Regions from separate parts of the Methylovorus glucosotrophus genome, predicted to be linked through region 1. Evidence: riboswitches for the same ligand, from Rfam matches in the RefSeq annotation. Region 1 holds a riboswitch; the other holds the start of a gene.
The links. Region 1 has a riboswitch for cyclic di-GMP ahead of FNL37_RS12675 (putative bifunctional diguanylate cyclase/phosphodiesterase). Riboswitches for the same ligand answer to the same signal wherever they lie in the genome.
Positions count from the first base shown of each region.

Region 2: linked by a shared signal. The riboswitch ahead of FNL37_RS11110 (DUF4124 domain-containing protein) and the one ahead of FNL37_RS12675 (putative bifunctional diguanylate cyclase/phosphodiesterase) in region 1 are both predicted to bind cyclic di-GMP.

Region 1 is NZ_VMSE01000002.1:330,347-336,454, forward strand. It holds gene groL (chaperonin GroEL) at 1-1,133, opposite strand, end outside; gene groES (co-chaperone GroES) at 1,179-1,469, opposite strand; gene FNL37_RS12675 (putative bifunctional diguanylate cyclase/phosphodiesterase) at 1,701-3,122, opposite strand; cyclic di-GMP riboswitch class I at 3,385-3,469, opposite strand; gene FNL37_RS12680 (aminoacyl-tRNA deacylase) at 3,671-4,162, shown strand; gene FNL37_RS12685 (ATP-dependent DNA helicase) at 4,369-6,108, shown strand, end outside.
Region 2 is NZ_VMSE01000002.1:27,999-34,106, reverse strand. It holds gene FNL37_RS11130 (UDP-glucose 4-epimerase family protein) at 1-493, shown strand, start outside; gene FNL37_RS11125 (sugar transferase) at 477-1,037, shown strand; gene FNL37_RS11120 (rhodanese-like domain-containing protein) at 1,184-1,549, shown strand; gene FNL37_RS11115 (sulfurtransferase TusA family protein) at 1,569-1,817, shown strand; gene FNL37_RS11110 (DUF4124 domain-containing protein) at 1,832-3,076, opposite strand; cyclic di-GMP riboswitch class I at 3,177-3,261, opposite strand; gene FNL37_RS11105 (valine--tRNA ligase) at 3,371-6,108, opposite strand, start outside.

The sequences.
Region 1 (6,108 bases):
ACAGCAACACCGCCAGCCAGCTTGGCTACGCGCTCTTGCAGTTTTTCACGGTCGTAGTCGCTGGTAGCGTCTTCGATTTGCTTTTTGATCTGGTCAATACGGCTCTTGATGGTGTCTTCAACGCCAGCACCGTCGATGATGGTGGTGTTTTCTTTGCCCACTTCAATGCGCTTGGCTTGGCCCAGGTCGTTCAGGGTTACGCTTTCCAGCTTCAGGCCCACTTCTTCAGCAATCACGGTACCGCCGGTCAGGATGGCGATATCTTCCAGCATGGCCTTGCGACGGTCACCAAAGCCTGGAGCCTTGACAGCCACAGTCTTCAGGATGCCGCGGATGTTGTTCACTACCAGGGTAGCCAGGGCTTCGCCTTCGATGTCTTCAGCAATGATCAGCAGAGGACGGCCAGACTTCGCTACTTGCTCCAGGGCTGGCAGCAGGTCACGAATGTTGGAGATCTTCTTGTCGTGCAGCAGCACGAATGGATTTTCCAGCAGGGCGATTTGACGCTCTGGGTTGTTGATGAAGTAAGGAGACAGGTAACCGCGGTCAAACTGCATGCCTTCCACCACGTCCAGCTCGTTTTCCAGGCCGGAACCGTCTTCCACGGTGATCACGCCTTCTTTGCCTACCTTGTCCATGGCATCCGCAATGATCTGACCGATGTCAGCATCGGAGTTGGCGGAGATGGAACCCACTTGAGCAATTTCCTTGCTGGTGGTGGTTGGCTTGGAGATCGCCTTGATTTCTTCCACGATCGCCACAACAGCCTTGTCGATACCGCGCTTCAGGTCAGCTGGGTTGAAACCGGCAGCTACATATTTGAAGCCTTCACGTACGATGGCTTGAGCCAGTACGGTAGCAGTCGTGGTGCCGTCACCAGCGTTGTCGGAAGTCTTGGAAGCCACTTCCTTCACCAGTTGTGCGCCCATGTTTTCCAGCTTGTCTTTGAGCTCGATTTCCTTGGCAACGGATACACCGTCCTTGGTCACGGTAGGGGCTCCGAAAGAGCGCTCCAGCACCACGTTACGGCCTTTAGGACCCAGCGTTACCTTAACGGCATTTGCCAGAATGTTCACACCGTTAACGATTTTGGCACGTGCCTCATCGCCAAAAATTACTTGTTTTGCAGCCATTGTTAATTCTCCTGAATCTAGATTCGGTTAAGGGATGCGTCGCAATTAAGCTTCAACAACGCCCAGAATGTCTTCCTCACGCAGTACCAGCACTTCTTCGCCATTAACCTTCACAGCCTGGCCTGCATACTTGCCGAACAACACCTTGTCGCCCACTTTCACATCCAGAGCGATAGCCTTGCCGCTGTCATCTTTCTTGCCAGGACCAACAGCGATCACTTCGCCTTGATCGGGCTTCTCAGCAGCAGTATCTGGAATGACGATGCCGGATGCTGTTTTACGTTCTTCTTCCAAGCGCTTAACAATCACGCGGTCATGCAATGGACGAATTGCCATGAGTTACTCTCCTTGATTAAAGTCATTTTTTGACATTGGGTTGATCAGAATTCGGGTCGGGATGGATGCTGTTAGCACTCATGCCTATAGAGTGCTAATAATAAGGGCGGGGGTGGGTTTTTTCAAGAGAGGGGTGAGTCTTTTTCTTGCGGGGAGGCTAGCCATGGATCATGGCGATGCCATTTAGGTGCCATTTTACCGGGTTGCGGCGGCGTGATGGCACCCTGCTTTCTAAATCAGTGTCAGTTGAGCCTTGAGCTGCATGTAGGCCTTGGATTCATGAAAAACGGGCATGAAGGCTTCAAACGCTTCAATCGACAACGGCCGGCTGAAGAGATAGCCCTGGTATTTCATGCAGCCTTTATTCAGAAGGTAGTTCAGCTGCTCGGTGGTTTCCACGCCTTCTGCAATCAGCATCATGTTGAGGTTTTTGCTGAGTACGACCAGGGTTTCCACAATCGCTTTGTCGCTTTCGTTGGTCAGCAGGTCGCGCACAAACGATTGGTCTATTTTCAACTGTTCAAATGGCAGGTGCTTCAGGTAGTTGAGTGAGGAGTAGCCAGTGCCAAAGTCATCCAGTGACCAGCTGATGCCGAAGGCACGCAGGGCTTTCATCTTCTGGATGGTGGTGTCGACATCCTTCGCCAGCATGCTTTCGGTGAGTTCGAGTTTTAGCTGCGCTGGCGTGGCGCCGCTGCGCATCACGATCTCGATGACTTCCTGCACGAAGTCGGGCTGCCTGAGCTGCGATGCGCTGACATTCACCGAGATGCTGAGATGCGCCATGTTGGGGTCTTTAGACCACTTAACCAGTTGGGCACACGCTTCTTTCAGCACCCATGTGCCAATAGGCTGGATCAGGCCGGTTTCTTCGGCTGCGGCGATAAAGACGCCCGGGGGAATCATCCCGCGCACGGGATGTTGCCAGCGTAGCAGGGCTTCCGCCCCGAAAATATTGCCTACGGCATCCACCTGCGGCTGATAATGCAGGCGGAACTGGCCTTGCGCCAGCGCCGCACGCATATCGGCATACAGCGAATGACGCGTGGAAATGTCGGTTTGCATGACAATCAGCGCCACACCCAGAATCGCGAGTGCAGCCAGGTTGTTAATCCATGCTCCCAGCAGGCGAATCTCCTGATCGGCGATCAGCTCGGGTTTGACGATGCCGATATGAGAGCTCGCAAAAATCAGGCAGCACGCCAGCAAGGTAAATGGCAGCACCAGACGCAGATAGAGATTTTCCTTGCGAAATATCAGCGAGGCGCCCGCCGCCACCGGCAGAAAATACATATGAACCGAGCGGGGGACATCCTGCGTTGGCACATCCAGCCAGCAGATCACGCAAAGCATTACCAGCAACCCATGCGCCATGCTGATCGCCACCAAGCGCTCGCGCCCGGCGTTGATGAGAATGAGGGTGTAGATCCCCAGGGCAATCAGAATGGCATGGGACGCCATCAACACCCATTTGCCATGACACAGATAATAGGCGCCCCACATGCCGCAGAGCATGATCAGCGACCATCCGCCAATCGCCAGCAACATTCTTACCCGCAGGTTGTGCGGTTCCTGCGCATAGGGTGGAAGCTCATGTCGCAATAACTTGAACAAGAACCGTAATGGCATCGGCAGGCTATTCAGATGGGGCATGGCACATTGCCCCTGGCGAACGATACGGTCGCGATGGCATCCGCCTCCATCAGAAAAGCCGCCAGGCAATCTGCAGCGGGTCGAGGTCTCATTGCCAGTCTGGTAATCACTAACTACTTTCCGTTGAATTTATCTCCAGCCACGCCACGCAGGGCGATAGCCGCCTGACAGCCAAGCCTCAGCTCACGCTGGGCTCACATGTCTGATGCGGGTGATACATCATGGAAATTGCAAAGCGCCGAATACATTCACCCTTGCGGTAAACGGCAGTCCCGCTACCTTAGGCATGCGCCCTTAGGTCGGAAACTTTGCGTCCCTGCCTTTCAGCAGGTTTGCCTTTCAATAACGGCGCTAAGTTCATCAAACTTTGCTGGGGATGTCAACTGCGGAAGCCTTACATGCGGTACACCTGGCTGGAAGGCGGCAGTACAATTTAGGCATTACGGTTAGTTGCCGGCCGACCCTGCGGGCAGTCAGGCAACATATTATTAACGTTGCAGGCGGCGCATATCGTACAAGCCATCTTGCACCGAAAGGAGCATACACGCATGACAATCCAATCCAACGTCACTACCCTGCTCGAAAGCAAAGGCATCGCTTTCAAGATTGTCGAAATTCCGCTTAGCGAAGACAAAAAGCCCATCCGTAGTCTTGAGGAGTTGCTCTCTGCGCAGGGCTTGGAGCCGCAGTCGGTGGTACGTAGTGTGGTGTTCAAGGGTGAGCAGAGCGGGTTTTGCCTGCTGGCGGTGGCGGGTGGTGGTCGGGCGGACTGGGCGTTGTTGCGTAACTTTCTGGGGGAGCGCAAGTGCCGTATGGCGGAGTATGCCGAGGTGCCGGAAGCGACCGGGTATGTGGTGGGTGCGGTGCCGCCGATTGCCTTGCCTGAGGGCTTGCGGGTGCTGGTGGATACCAGTGTTTCTGCGTATGAGACGGTGGTGATAGGCAGTGGCGTGCTGGGTTATGCGCTGGCATTGAAGTCGGCGGATTTGCTGAGTCTGTTGCAAGATAAGCCGCAGGGCAGCTTCGTCAAGGTCGAGTAGTTTATCGGGGCGGTATCGCGGGCACGCCTCGTTCGCTTCGCGATACAATAAGGCCTCACGCCAGTGAGGTGGGAAATCGTGATCCCCTCTCGTCTGGTCCTCCACATTGCCTGACCCCACAAGGATGCAACATTAAGCTCGCTCCCAGCCTGGTCGTTTCCGAAAATCCCGCGGATCCGTTCCGGTACATTATTTCTGTGCGTGCCATGTGCGATCTGGTTGCCCGCCGCGGTGATCTGGATCAGCGCTTTACGCCTGCGCCCACGGCGCTGGAGGGGATGATGGGGCATACTTCGGTCACGTCCAACCGCAATGCGAGCTACGAGACCGAGATTGCGCTCACCGGCGAGTACCAGAATATTTTTGTGCGGGGCCGGGCCGATGGTTATGACCCGGAGTTGAACCAGCTGGAGGAGATCAAGACCTTCAAGGGCCTGCTGGAGCGCATGCCGGAAAACCATCGCTTCCTGCACTGGGCGCAGGCCAAGGTATATGCCGCGCTGCTGTCGCAGGAGCGTGAGCTGCACGAGATCAATACCACGCTGGTGTATTACAACGTATCGAGCAAAACGGAAGAGCCGCTAAGCGAGCTTTATACGGCGGAGGCGCTGGCGGCGTATTTCAACGCGCAGTGTGCCCAGCTGCGCACCTGGGCGGACCGCGAGGTGGCACATCGTTTGCGTCGCAACCTGCAGCTCACGGCCTTGCAGTTTCCGCATCCCACTTTTCGTACCGGGCAGCGCGTGCTGTCAGAATCCGTGTACAAAACGGCGAGCCTGGGCAAATGCCTGATGGCGCAGGCGACGACCGGCATCGGCAAAACGCTGGGCACGCTTTTCCCCCTGCTGAAAGCCATGCCGGAAAAGAAGCTGGACAAGATTTTCTTTCTTACCGCGAAAACCTCCGGACGCAAACTGGCGCTCGATGCCATTCATGTGATTCATGCGGCCAACCCGGACCTGAGCTTGCGCACGCTGGAACTGGTGGCGCGCGAAAAAGCCTGCGAACATCCCGACAAAAGCTGCCATGGCGATTCCTGCCCGTTGGCCAAGGGTTTTTACGATCGCTTGCCGCAGGCGCGCATACAGGCGCTTGAGCGTGGCATGATGGACCGCGAGGCACTGGCGGCGGTGGCGCGGCAACATCAGATCTGCCCCTATTACCTGGCGCAGGATCTGGTGAGCTGGAGTGATGTGGTGGTGGGCGATTACAACTACTACTTTGATCTCTATGCCGTGCTGTATGCGGGTACGGTGATGAATGAATGGCGCGTAAGCATCCTGGTGGATGAGGCGCACAACATGATAGAGCGCGGCCGCAAGATGTATAGCGCCGAGCTGGATCAGCAGGCGTTTGAGGTTATGCGGCAGGAAGCCCCTAAATCGCTGAAAACGCCGCTGGAAAAACTCAGCCAAGCCTGGAGCAGCATGGTGCAGCCGCAGGTGGCGCCGTATGAAGTCTATCCGGCGATTGAGGAAGACTTTGAGCTTTCGCTGCAGCGGGTGGTCACCCGCATTACCGATTATCTGGCGCTGCACCCGACCGATAATGCCGCCAGCCTGCTGAATTTCTATTTTGATGCGCTGCAGTTTGTCACGCTGGCCGATGCCTTTGGCCCGCATTCCATGTTTGATATCACGCTGAAAGAGGGCCGCGCTAATCTGTTGCAGGCAAACACGGTGCTATGCATACGCAATATCGTGCCTGCGCCATTTCTCAAGACGCGCTTTGACGCCGCGCAATCGGCCACGCTGTTTTCTGCCACGCTCAGCCCTTCGCATTTTTACAGTGACATGCTGGGCCTGCCGGATAAAACGCCGTTTATCGATGTGCCATCGCCATTCAGCCCGGAGCAGCTGGACGTGCGGCTGGTGACGCATATTTCCACGCGCTATCTGCGGCGGCGCCACTCGGTGATGCCGATAGCCCAGCTCATGGCCAAACAA
Region 2 (6,108 bases), 300 kb from region 1:
GTCTGCCATGGAGGTGGTGATTATCCGTCCGCCCTTGGTATATGGCCCAGGTGTGAAGGCCAACTTCGCCAACATGATACGTTGGCTGGCCAGCGGTGTTCCTTTACCGTTAGGAGCGATTACCAACAATAGACGCAGCTTGGTAGCCTTGGATAACCTGGTAGATCTTATTATTACCTGCATCGACCATCCTGCCGCCGCCAACCAAATATTTTTGGTTAGTGATGGGGAGGATTTGTCATCTGCCGAGCTCTTGACTCGTATGGCAAAAGCGCTTGGTAAACCTGCCCGCCTCTTTTTTGTACCCATTCCGATCCTAAAGCTGGGGGCTATATTGCTGAACAAGCGCAGTATTTTCCAGCGGCTATGTGGATCCTTACAGGTAGATATTGCTAAGACGCGACAGTTATTGGGTTGGAACCCACCGATCACCATTGATGAAGGATTGCGGCGCGCTGCCCAGTCCGAGGATAAGCATGAAACGCGCGTTTGACTTGATACTGGCTTTAATCGCTGCCCTGTTGCTGATACTGCCCATTCTGATTGTGGCCATGCTTGTTAGGTTGACATCCCCAGGGCCCATCGTCTACTGGAGTAATCGTGTTGGACGGCGCAACCGGATTTTCAAAATGCCCAAATTCCGCAGTATGCGCATTGACACTCCCGCCGTTGCAACGCACTTGCTGGAAAATCCTTCGCAATGGCTGACACCGATCGGGGCATTTTTGCGCAAATCCAGTCTGGATGAGCTACCTCAGCTCTGGAGCATACTCAAAGGCGACATGAGTTTTGTCGGGCCTCGGCCGGCGCTGTACAACCAGGATGATCTGATTGCATTGCGTACCGCGCAGGGAGTGGATGCACTGGTGCCTGGATTAACGGGCTGGGCCCAAGTCAATGGACGAGATGAACTGCCCATTCCACAAAAAGTGGCGCTGGATGCAGAGTATCTGCACAGGCAATCGCTGATGTTTGACTTGAAAATACTCTGGATGACAGCACTTAAGGTGTTAACAAGAGACGGCGTGTCACATTAGCGATAAAATCACCCCTTCATTGCTGGAACTTACATCGCCATCGGCATGTACGAATCATCACTCGCTAAAACAAAAGCACTGCTCCAGATTTAGCCAGGCGCGTGATTAGAAATATCGACGCCTTGTGTTCTCTCAGACTGCAGTGAATGATTGCCCTCTCACTTCAATATTTAGGCTCCACCATGACAACCCATAAAGACATAGACGCAGCAGAGCTGTTTGCCCTCATTGAGAAAGGGACGTTGCGTCTCATCGATGTGCGTAACGCCGATGAAGTGGCTCGCGGGATTATCGCTGGCGCACGTCATATTCCACTTTCCCTTATACCGGCCAGCGTTGATGACTTGACGGCAGGAAGCGAAACCCTGGTTTTTTATTGCCATAGCGGCATACGGTCAGGGCAAGCTGCATCGTTTATTGCGAGTCATGGCCGTGAGAATGTGTACAACCTGCAAGGCGGTGTATTGGCTTGGGGAAGGGCTGGATTTCCTTTTGCCCCGCTTCAAGCGTGATCTTGAAAGAGAATAAGAAATGGAATTTACGAAAGAACTGGATGCGCGCGGTCTTAAATGTCCGCTGCCGATTTTGCGCTGTAAAAAAGGCTTGGCCGAGCTAGAGCCCGGCCAAGTATTGAAAGTGCTGGCAACCGACCCAGGGTCGGTAAAAGATTTTCAGGCGTTCTGCAAACAGACGGGGCATGAAATGCTTGCCCTGCAGGAGCCGGATGAGGCCATGCAGGACAAGGTGTTTACATTCCACATTCGCAAACGTACGACATGAGTTATTTGAGTTAACTATTTAGCCGTTGTTTGAGATTTGCCATAATCCATGGGTAAGAATTGCAAACTTTCCCATGGGAATCCATCCAGTACCGCATAATTGGCTTTGTTCTCGAACAAGGCAGGATAAGGATTTGGCTTACCCAGCTTGGTGTAAGAATAGGCATTCTGCGCACGCAGCGAGAGCGAGCCGGCTTTGTCCCACACGACGAAGCCATATGTCTGCGCTGCCTTCGCAATGATTTTGCCGGCTTTGCTCAACTTCAAAGTGTTGACATCAATATTGGGATCCAAGCGGAAACGTTGGCCTTCTGCAATCTGGTAAGCACGCTTGTTGCCATTCCAGCCATCTGAGCGATTCGCTGGCCACGAAATTATATTCCAGTGCTCGGCATCGACCAGGGCTATACCAATCGCATGTCTGATTTCACCGCGCTCCAGTTCTTCAGCCGTAATCTGGCCGCCAATAAAAGGCAGGCTGGTGGCTGTGGTGCCATAGTACTTATAGAACACGCCATTGCTCTTGGATGCGTTTTCCAAACGGCCACCCCAGCAGGCATACCACACCCCATTTTCTTTCTTGGCCTTCCAGAATTCCCAGACAGTATCCGTTGAAGGTTGATATACCGTCATTTCCATATCGTTACCTTCAGCAGGAACAGCATATGTTGGAACCGGAACGGCAGCCCATTGTGTCAGCAAACCAGAGTCCTTATAGCCCTTTTTCTGGCAATCCCACTGATTTACGCGGACTGTGGGAGTATTGGCATCCGCCACATAGACCGGGCTGGAATACTTGGATGTATTGATCGTGACGTTACCGTAGTAAGCTTTTTTCTGCCGCACAATCTCTTGTGCAAATTGTGCAGAGTAAGGATGCAGCTCGACGTCTTTAGGGATAGGCGTATACCAGAAGCTATCTGGCGAGAAAACAGAATCCGTTACCAGTGCATTGGCTTTCACTGCGGCTGCCGAAGCTTTTATCGCGGCTGCTTTCTCAGCAGCAGCCTTTGCTTCAGCCGCTGCTTTTTCTGCGGCCGCTTTGGCAGCAGCTTCTTTGGCCGCCTGCGCAGCGAGTGCCGCTTTTGTTGCTTCTTGCGCCTGCTTGGCAGCGTCTGCGCACATAAAAGGCAAGTTGGTATAAATCGTCTTGCCCGATGTGCCAGTGCACTTAATGTAATCCGCAGCCTGAGCACTCATCGCAGCGGTGCTGGCCATGATAGTGATCGCGACCAATATTGCGTTTCTGGGGTTCATCATGTCGTCCTCTCGTCTTGCATCCATAGTGTTCTTTAACGGTGTTAAGAACAAAAAATTGAATTTATCCGAAAAGGCAGCCAGCCGGTTGGCTTACTGGAGGATTGGCGGCCCCGCTGTCATAGATTGCTCCTTAGACCGGTAGCTTTGCGTCTCCGTTCTTTCAAACGGGTTTGCCTTTTCATGTATCTATTAACGCGCCGCGCTCCAGCAAAGTCAATTTACTATCTGCTTGTTTCTAAAGGACTGACATTTTTGGTCAGTCAATGACAACCGCATCATGCGGCCGTCATTTCCCTAAACTAAACGCCCCAATTGAGATTGCAGCTTGTCCAGCGTTGCCTTGAAGCCCGCCAGACGTTCCCGCTCCTGTGCCACCACGGCGGCAGGCGCACGATCGACAAAACTCGCATTGCCCAGTTTGGCTTCCGCTTTGCTGACTTCGGTTTGCAAGCGGGTAATTTCCTTGCTCAGGCGTTCCTTTTCTGCAGCAACATCGACTTCAATCTTCAGCATCAGGCGGAAGTCACCTGCCAGCGCCACCGGGGCATCGGCTTGCGGCAACTCGGCAACAATCTCAACCTCGGCAAGCTTGGCCAGGGCTTTGAGATGCGGAGCGTAGGCTTGCAATGCGGAGGCATCTCCCGCCGCAATCAAGGGTACGCGCGTCGCGGGCGAAATACCCATTTCCCCGCGCAAACTGCGGCAGGCATCAACGGCTTCTTTCAGCAGACCAACCCAAGCTTCCGCCTGTTCATCAATTTTGCCTGGCTGTGATTTTGGATACACCTGCAGCATGATGCTGGGGCCAGGCTGATTCATGTCACGGCCAGACAAGGGGCCCACGGTTTGCCAGATTTCTTCGGTAATGAAAGGCATGATGGGGTGCGCCAGACGCAGGATGGTCTCCAGAACGCGTAGCAAAGTGCGGCGCGTAGCGCGCTGCTCGGCCTCGGTACCGGTCTGCAACTGGGTCTTGGCAATTTCCAGATACCAGTCGCAATACTCATCCCACACAAACTTGTAGATGCTTTGCGCGATCAGGTCAAAACGGTAATCGGCAAAACCACGCTCGATATCCGCCTCCACTTTTTGCAACAGGCTGACAATCCAGCGATCCGCCTGGGAAAAGCTGAGATAGCCTTCAGGCTTGGTTTTGCAATCTTCCAGACCGCAATCCTGCCCCTCGGTGTTCATCAGCACAAAGCGCGTGGCATTCCACAGCTTGTTGCAGAAGTTGCGGTAGCCCTCGCAGCGCTGCAGGTCAAACTTGATATCGCGCCCTGGCGAAGCCAGGCTGGCAAAGGTAAAGCGCAGCGCATCCGTGCCATACGCAGAGATGCCCTCGGGGAATTCCTTGCGGGTACGCTTCTCGATCTTTTCCGCGTCCTTGGGGTTCATGAGCCCAGTCGTGCGCTTCTTGATCAGCGCATCCAGATCAATGCCGTCGATCAGGTCGATCGGGTCCAGCACATTGCCCTTGGATTTGGACATCTTCTGCCCTTCCGCATCACGAATCAGGCCGTGCACATACACATGCTTGAACGGAATCTTGCCGGTGAGGTGCGTGGTCATCATGACCATGCGCGCTACCCAGAAGAAAATGATGTCAAAGCCGGTGACCAGCACGCTGGATGGCAGATATTGCTGCAGTGCCTGATTCGCCGCATCCACGGCTTCATCCCCCGTCCAATCCAGGGTAGAGAACGGCCACAAAGCGGAGGAATACCAGGTATCCAGCACGTCATCATCGCGCTTCAGTTTGCCGGTATAGCCATCCTTTGCCGCCAGGGCTTGCGCTTCGTCCGCATCATGCGCAACGTACACCTTGCCACTGTCCGTATACCAGGCCGGGATCTGATGCCCCCACCACAGCTGGCGCGAAATACACCAATCCTGAATATTGTTCAGCCACTGGTTGTAGGTGTTTACCCAGTTTTCCGGGTAGAACTTGATCTGACCGTCGGCCACCACCTCCAGCGCTTTTTGTGTGATGCTCTTGCCATCGGCAGCGGGCTTGCTCATGGCGACAAACCATTGATCGGTCAGCATGGGCTCAATCACCACGCCGGTGCGGTCACCACGTGGCACCTTGAGTTTGTGCTTGTCGACCTTGACCAGAAAGCCCTGGGCTTCCAGATCAGCCACAACCTGCTTGCGGGCAGCAAAGCGCTCCAGACCGCGATAGCCTTCAGGCGCATTCTCGTTGACGAAGCCCTTGAGGTCGAGGATGCCGATCATGGGCAAACCATGACGCTGACCTACCGCATAGTCATTGAAGTCATGCGCCGGTGTTACCTTGACCACACCGGTACCGAACTCGCGATCCACATAGTCATCGGCGATGATCGGTATCTCGCGATCACACAATGGCAGCTTCACCGTCTTGCCGATCAGATGCGCGTAGCGCTCGTCTTCGGGGTGCACCATCACCGCTACGTCACCCAGCATGGTTTCCGGACGGGTGGTCGCCACCGTGAGATGCCCGGAGCCATTCGTCAGCGGATAATTGATGTGCCACATGGAGCCGTCTTCTTCGTCCTGCACCACTTCCAGGTCAGAAACCGCCGTGCCCAGCTTCACATCCCAGTTCACCAGGCGCTTGCCGCGGTAAATCAGGCCTTCGTTATACAGGCGGACAAAACTCTCGGTCACTACCTTGTTGAGGCCGGCGTCCATGGTGAAGCGCTCGCGGCTCCAGTCTGGCGATGTGCCCAGACGGCGCATCTGCTGGGTAATGGTGCCGCCGGAGTATTCTTTCCACTCCCACACTTTTTCCAGAAATTTTTCCCGGCCAAGGTCGTGGCGGCTGACGCCTTGCGCATCCAGCTGGCGTTCCACCACGATCTGCGTGGCAATGCCCGCGTGATCCGTACCCGGTTGCCACAGCGTATTGTCGCCGCGCATGCGGTGATAGCGCGTCAGGGCATCCATGATGGTCTGGTTGAAACCATGGCCCATGTGCAGGGTGCCTGTCACATTGGGCGGGGGCAGCAGGATGCAGAAATTGTCTGATTTGGAGGCATCCATGCCAG